2 linked regions of the Pararoseomonas sp. SCSIO 73927 genome follow. The protein of the gene in region 1 interacts with the protein of each later gene in a pairwise test. Links are inferred from orthologs where the notes say so. Each region holds a gene or a part of one and is shown in the gene's direction. Other genes may lie near its edges.

The links. Proteins that work in one complex are often made in the same cells at the same time.
Region 2: the proteins of VQH23_RS17920 (region 1) and VQH23_RS02645 interact in binary tests that used the Escherichia coli proteins (3 or more experiments, as listed by UniProt). The link is inferred for Pararoseomonas sp. SCSIO 73927 from one-to-one orthologs.

Annotation. Positions count from the first base shown.
Region 1 is NZ_CP146232.1:3,801,344-3,804,593, forward strand. Bases 172-3,094 are described here. They hold VQH23_RS17920 (YbgC/FadM family acyl-CoA thioesterase), read left to right. Parts: upstream 172-1,380; coding sequence 1,381-1,809; downstream 1,810-3,094. Other genes in these bases: VQH23_RS17915 (ABC transporter substrate-binding protein), read left to right, coding at 172-1,292; tolQ (protein TolQ), read left to right, coding at 1,979-2,743; tolR (protein TolR), read left to right, coding at 2,748-3,094. In the rest of the region: VQH23_RS17910 (hypothetical protein), read left to right, coding at 1-79; more of VQH23_RS17915, read left to right, coding at 147-171; more of tolR, read left to right, coding at 3,095-3,250.
Region 2 is NZ_CP146232.1:548,735-552,027, reverse strand. Bases 254-3,219 are described here. They hold VQH23_RS02645 (acyl carrier protein), read left to right. Parts: upstream 254-1,599; coding sequence 1,600-1,839; downstream 1,840-3,219. Other genes in these bases: fabF (beta-ketoacyl-ACP synthase II), read left to right, coding at 1,983-3,219; fabG (3-oxoacyl-[acyl-carrier-protein] reductase), read left to right, coding at 656-1,393; VQH23_RS02655 (GNAT family N-acetyltransferase), read left to right, coding at 254-656. In the rest of the region: fabD (ACP S-malonyltransferase), read left to right, coding at 1-192; more of VQH23_RS02655, read left to right, coding at 189-253; more of fabF, read left to right, coding at 3,220-3,266. UniProt on the Escherichia coli protein: Carrier of the growing fatty acid chain in fatty acid biosynthesis.

The DNA of each region.
Region 1 (3,250 bases):
GGGGCCTCTCCTGACGCCGCGTGCGGCCGGGCGTTCCGGTGCGCCGCCTGTCCTCGGCCGGGGCGGGATAGCGGGCTGACCCAAGGCTTGCGGGGCGGCACGAGGGCCGTTACCTGCGAGCCGTTCGCATCAGCCGGAACCGCGCCGTGACCGCAGCCACGATCCCCAGCCTTCCGCGCCGCGCCCTGCTTGGGGCGCCGGTGGCTCTCGCGGCCGGGCGCGCGGTGGCCCAGGCGGGCGCGCAGGGGGGCTGGCCGCGCCGGGTGCGGGACCTGCTCGGCCGTGAGGTGACGGTGACGGCACCGCCCCGCGCGGTCCTTCTCGGCGAAGGGTTCCAGCTGCTGAACCTCGGGCTGATCCTACCGGACCCTGTTTCCATCGTCGTCGGGATGGGGGGTGAGCTGGCCCAGGTGAACCCGGCGGGCGAGGCGACGTATCAGCGCCGCTTCCCCGCGCTGGAGCGGATCCCCAGGCTGACGGCCGCGGTGGGCCAGGGCTTCCCGGCGGAGCGGGCCCTGGCGCTGCGGCCGGACCTCGTGATCCTCAGCACCTGGCAGGCGAACCTGCCGGAGATGCGGCGCGCGGTGGAGCTGCTGGAGGGCACGGGGGTGCCGGTGGTCTACATGGACATCTTCCAGCAGCCCGGCCGCAACACGCTCCCGAGCATCCGCCTGCTCGGGGCGGTGCTGGGCGCGGAGGAGAGGGCGGAGGCCTATGCGCGCTTCTACGAGGAGCGGCGGGACCGGATCGCGCGGCGGGTGGCGGAGGCGGGCGGGCAGGGGCCGCGCGTGCTGCTGGCCGCCTTCCCGGGCCGCTGGCCCTGCTGCTGGTCCCCGGGAGCGAGCGGCGGCGACGGGGAGTTCCTCGCCATGCTCGGCGCGCGGAACGTGGCGGAGGGGCTGACGGGCAATCCGCGCGGCGGCAGCATCGCGATGGAGCGTGTGCTGCTCTCCGAGGCGGAGGTGTTCATCGGGACGGGGCTCTACGCGCCGGGCGACGCGGCGGGGATCCAGGTGGGGCCGGGGGCGCCTGCCGAGGTGGCGCGGGCCAGCCTGGAGCGGGTGCTGCGGGCGCCGGAGTTCTCGGCCTTGCCGGCGGCGCGATCGCGGCGGGCGCTTGGGATGTGGAACTACTTCAACGCCCTGGCCGCGAACATCGTGCAGCTGGAGGCGATGGCGCGGGCGATCCGGCCGGAGCTTTTCGCCGATCTGGACCCGGCGGCTACCCTGGCGACGATCAACCGGGACTTCTCGGCGGTGCCCTATGAAGGGACGTTCTGGACGGAGCTCTGATCCTCACCCCGACGGGGGGTGCGGCGACGCGGATCGGCTCTGCGGCCCCCCTGGGCGGACGCGACGAATGGCGCTAGGGGCGGGCGCCATGGCCGTGCACCGCTATCCGATCCGCGTCTATTTCGAGGATACCGACGCCGGCGGGGTGGCCTACCACGCCAACTATCTCCGCTGGGCGGAGCGGGCGCGAACGGAATCCTTGCGTGACATAGGGTTGCCGCATCATCTTTTGATGGAACGTCATGCTTCGTTGCTTGTGGTGCGCCGCATCGAAGTGGCGTATCTGCGGCCCGCGCGGCTGGATGACCTCGTGTTCATCGAGACGCGGATCCTGAAGGCGGGGGCCGCCTCGCTGGATGTGGGGCAGGACGTGGTGGCGGAAGACGGGGGCGTGCTGGCGCGGCTGACGGTCGGGCTGGTCTGCGTCTCCCGGGAGAGCCTGCGGCCGGTGCCGTTGCCGGAGCCCTGGCGCTCCGCGCTGCGGCCGGCGCCGGCTTCCGGTCCGGCGGCCGGCTGAATTTGGCCGGGCGAAGTTGGGCTTTGCGGTGGCGGGGCTGCCGCATTGCCGCTTTCCCGGCCGGGCAGGTTCCGGCGGGGATGATGGTGTGGCCCGAGAGGGCCTGGGGGGCGCCGGGGGGCGCCAGGGGATGGCGCTCGGTGCGGGCGCGTGAACGAGGAGGCCGCCCGTGAACGGTGGTGTGACTGCGCAGAACCTGGCCGCGGCCGGGCACGACCTCTCGCTCTGGGGGCTGTTCCTCCAGGCGGACTGGATCGTGAAGGCGGTGATGATCGGGCTGCTTCTCGCCAGCGTCTGGGTCTGGGCCGTGGTGTTCGAGAAGTGGACGACGATGCGGCGGGTGAACCGCGCGGCCGACGCCTTCGAGGACAAGTTCTGGTCCGGCGGCAGCCTGGAGGACCTCTACCGCACGGAGGGGGAGCGGCCGACGCACCCGATGGCCGCCGTCTTCGGATCGGGCATGCGGGAGTGGTCGCGGGCGGCCGATATGGGCCTGACGGGCGCGCTGGCCATGACGGGGATGAAGGAGCGGGCGGACCGGGCCATGAACGTGGCCATCAACCGCGAGATGGACGGGCTGGAGAAGTGGATGACCTTTCTCGCCTCCGTCGGCTCCGTCGGGCCCTTCATCGGGCTGTTCGGCACGGTCTGGGGCATCATGAACTCCTTCTCCGCCATCGCGGGGATGAACAACACGAACCTTGCCGTGGTGGCGCCGGGCATCGCGGAGGCGCTGTTCGCCACCGCCATCGGCTTGGTGGCGGCCATCCCGGCGGTGCTGGCCTACAACAAGATCAACACGGACCTGTCGCGCTTCACCGGGCGGCTGGAGGGCTTCGCGACGGAGTTCGGCGCCATCCTCTCCCGCCAGGCGGACGAGGCGCCGGCGGCGCCCCCGCCGAACGCTCCCCCGCGGCAGCCGGCGCAGGTCTAGGGCGATGGCCGCCTCGATCCAGACCGGAGGCGGGCGCGGCGGGCGCCGCCGCCGGCCCATGGCCGAGATCAACGTCACCCCGCTGGTGGACGTGATGCTCGTGCTGCTGATCATCTTCATGGTGGCGGCGCCGCTGATGACGGTGGGCGTGCCGGTGGACCTGCCGAAGACCCAGGCGGCCGCGCTGAACCAGGAGCAAGAGCCGATCACCGTCTCCATCAACCCGGAGGGGCGGATCTTCCTGCAGGAGACGGAGGTGCAGGCAGAGGGGCTGGTGCCGCAGCTCCGCGCCATCATGGAGAACCAGCCGCAGGGCCAGCCGGAGCGGCGCATCTTCGTGCGCGGAGACCGGAGCATCGCCTACGGCAAGATCATGGAGGTGATGGGGATCGTCTCCTCTGCCGGCTTCTCCCGCGTCGCGCTGCTGGCGGAGCAGCCGGCGGGCGCGCCGGCCCGCCCGGCCGGCGCCGCGCCCGCGCGCGGGGCGGCCCCTGCCGCCACCGCCCC
Region 2 (3,293 bases), 3.3 Mb from region 1 along the record:
GTGCGGCAGGTCACGGGCACGGTGCGCTGGCGCGAGTGCGTGGCGGCCATGACCGCGATGGGCTGCGACCGATTCATCGAGGTCGGCTCGGGCAAGGTGCTGACGGGGCTGATGAAGCGGAACGCGCCGGAGGCCACCGCCACCGCCTGCGGCACGCCTGCCGAGATCGAGGCGGTGCTGAGGTCGCTGTGAGCGACGGCATGGGCGGCGCCGCCCACCTCACCGTCGAGGACGCGGCGGACCCGGGGGCCCGCGCGGCCGTGCTGGACGGGCTGATCGCCTTCAACACGGCCCGGACCGGGCCGGGGATCTTCGACGCAACGCCCCTGCTGGTGGTGCTGCGCGACGGTGCCGGCGCCCCGATCGGCGGGCTGGTGGGGCGGAACCGGGCGGGCTGGCTCTACGTGGAGCTGCTGCACATCCCGGAATCCCATCGCGGCCAGGGCCTGGGGCGGGAGATCCTGGGGCGGGCGGAGGAGGAGGCGCGCGGGCGCGGCCTCACGGGTGTCTGGCTCGAGACCTACGCCTTCCAGGCGCCCGGCTTCTACGCCCGCATGGGCTACACCACCGTGGGCACGCTGCCCGGCTGCCCGCCGGGACAGGCGTGCCACTTCCTTGCCAAGCGCCTCGACGGCGCGCCCCTGGAGACCCCGTGATGTTCGACCTGACCGGCAAGACCGCCCTCGTCACCGGCGCCACGGGGGGAATCGGCGCGGCCATCGCCCGCGCGCTGCACGCCCAGGGGGCGAAGGTGGCGCTCACCGGGCGGCGGGAGGCGGAGCTGGCCTCGCTCGCCTCCGAGCTGGGGGAACGGGCCTTCGTGGCCCCGGCCGACCTCTCCGATCCCGCCGCTCCGGCCGCGCTGGTGGAGAAGGTGGAGGCGGAGTTCGGCGTGCTGGACATCCTGGTGAACAATGCCGGGCTGACGCGGGACGGGCTGGCGCTGCGGATGGGCGACAAGGACTGGTCCGACGTGATCGAGGTGGACCTGACCGCCCCGTTCCGCCTGGCCCGCGCCTGCCTGCGGGGGATGATGAAGCGGCGCACGGGGCGGATCGTCTCCATCGCCTCCATCGTCGGCGTCACCGGCAATCCCGGGCAGGCGAACTACGCCGCGGCCAAGGCGGGGCTGATCGGGATGAGCAAGGCCCTGGCCCAGGAGGTGGCGCCGCGCGGCGTGACGGTGAACGTGGTGGCGCCGGGCTTCGTCAAGACCGCCATGACGGACGCGCTGAACGACGCCCAGAAGGCCGCGCTGATGGGCCGCATCCCCATGGGCCGGATGGGCGCTTCCGAGGACATCGCGTCCGCCGTGGCCTACCTCGCCTCCGACGAGGCGGCCTGGGTGACGGGGGTGACGCTCCACGTCAACGGCGGCATGGCGATGATCTGAGAGGGGGATCTGGGAAGGGGAAAGGGTGCGAGCGGGAACAACGGTCCTTGAACCGGGCCTCCCGCCTCCCCTCCTTCGGCCTAGGCCGCGTGACAGAGGCGTGCTAAGGCGCGCGCCCAATGTGCCCGGGCGCCGACCTGCGACCTTCGCCCGGCCGCATGAACGGGTTTCCGGCGGGCAGCCGCCATCAGGAGAGAGCAAACGCGATGAGCGAAACCGCCGAGAAGGTGAAGAAGATCGTGGTCGAGCACCTCGGCGTCGAGGAGGCGAAGGTGACCCCGGAGGCGTCCTTCATCGACGACCTGGGCGCGGACAGCCTGGACACGGTCGAGCTGGTGATGGCCTTCGAGGAGGCCTTTGGCGTGGAGATCCCGGACGACGCGGCCGAGAAGATCACGACCGTCGGCGACGCCATCACCTATATCGACGCGCACAAGACGGCCTGAAGGCCCAACCGTGACCGGCGGGCCGCCCATCCCGGGCCGGCCCGGCCGTAAGTTCATGACGCGCGGCGGGGCCGGTTCCACCGGCCACCGCCAGGCCCCGCAGGAGTGGCCGGGCCCTCGGCGCGGGTAGGGAGTAAGCGAGAGTGTTCGGTCAGCTCACGGCCCCGCGCCGCGTCGTCGTCACCGGCATGGGAATTGCCAGCCCGCTGGGCCTTGGCGTGGAGCATGTCTGGAAGCGGATGCTGGCCGGGGAATCCGGCATCACCGCCATCCAGGGCTTCGACGTGTCCAACCTGCCCGCGAAGATCGCGGGCACGGTGCCGGTCGGCACGAAGGCCGATGGCGCGCTGGACCTGGCGGAGTGGATCCCCGTCAAGGACCAGAAGAAGATGGACCGCTTCATCCAGCTCGCGCTGGTGGCGGCCACTGAGGCGGTCGAGGATTCCGGCTGGGTGCCGGAAACGGAGGAGGATCGCTACGCCACCGGCGTGATGATCGGCTCCGGCATCGGCGGGCTGCAGACGATCTACGAGGCCTCCCAGCTCATCGCGGCCGGCAAGCACCGCCGGCTCTCGCCCTTCTTCATCCCCTCGGCGCTGATCAACCTCGCCTCCGGGCATGTCTCCATCAAGTACGGCTTCAAGGGACCGAACCATTCCGTGGTGACGGCCTGCGCGACCGGCGTGCACGCGCTCGGCGACGCATCGCGGCTGATCGCGCTCGGCGACGCCGACGTGATGGTGGCCGGCGGGGCCGAGGCGGCGGTTGTCGAGATCGGCATGGCCGGCTTCGCCGCCTCCCGTGCGCTCTCCACCGCCTTCAACGACACGCCGGCCGCGGCGTCCCGCCCCTGGGACAAGGACCGGGACGGCTTCGTGATGGGCGAGGGCTCGGGGGTGCTGGTGCTCGAGGAGTACGAGCACGCCAAGGCCCGCGGCGCCAAGATTTACGGCGAGGTGATCGGCTACGGCATGTCCGGCGACGCCTATCACATCACGGCGCCTGCCGAGGGGCATGAGGGCGCCTTCCGGGCGATGAAGGCCTGCTTCCGCTCCTGCGGCCTGTCGCCGGAGGACGTGCAGTACATCAACGCCCACGGCACGAGCACGCCGCTGGGCGACGACCTGGAGCTGCAGGCGGTGGAGCGGCTGTTCGGCGATGCCGCCAAGGGCGTGGCCATGTCCTCCACCAAGTCGGCGATCGGGCACCTGCTGGGCGCGGCGGGGGCGGTGGAGGCGATCTTCTCCCTGCTGGCCATCCGCGACGGCGTGGCGCCGCCGACGCTGAACCTGGAGGAGCCCTCCCACCCCTCGGTCATCGACCGGGTGGCGAAGGAGGCGCAGCCGCGCAAGATCGAGGTGGCGCTGTCCAACTCCTTCGGCTTCGGTGGCACCAACGCCTCCATCCTGTTCAAGGCCGCGGCCTGAACCCTACTTCCTGCCGCTGAGGGGATT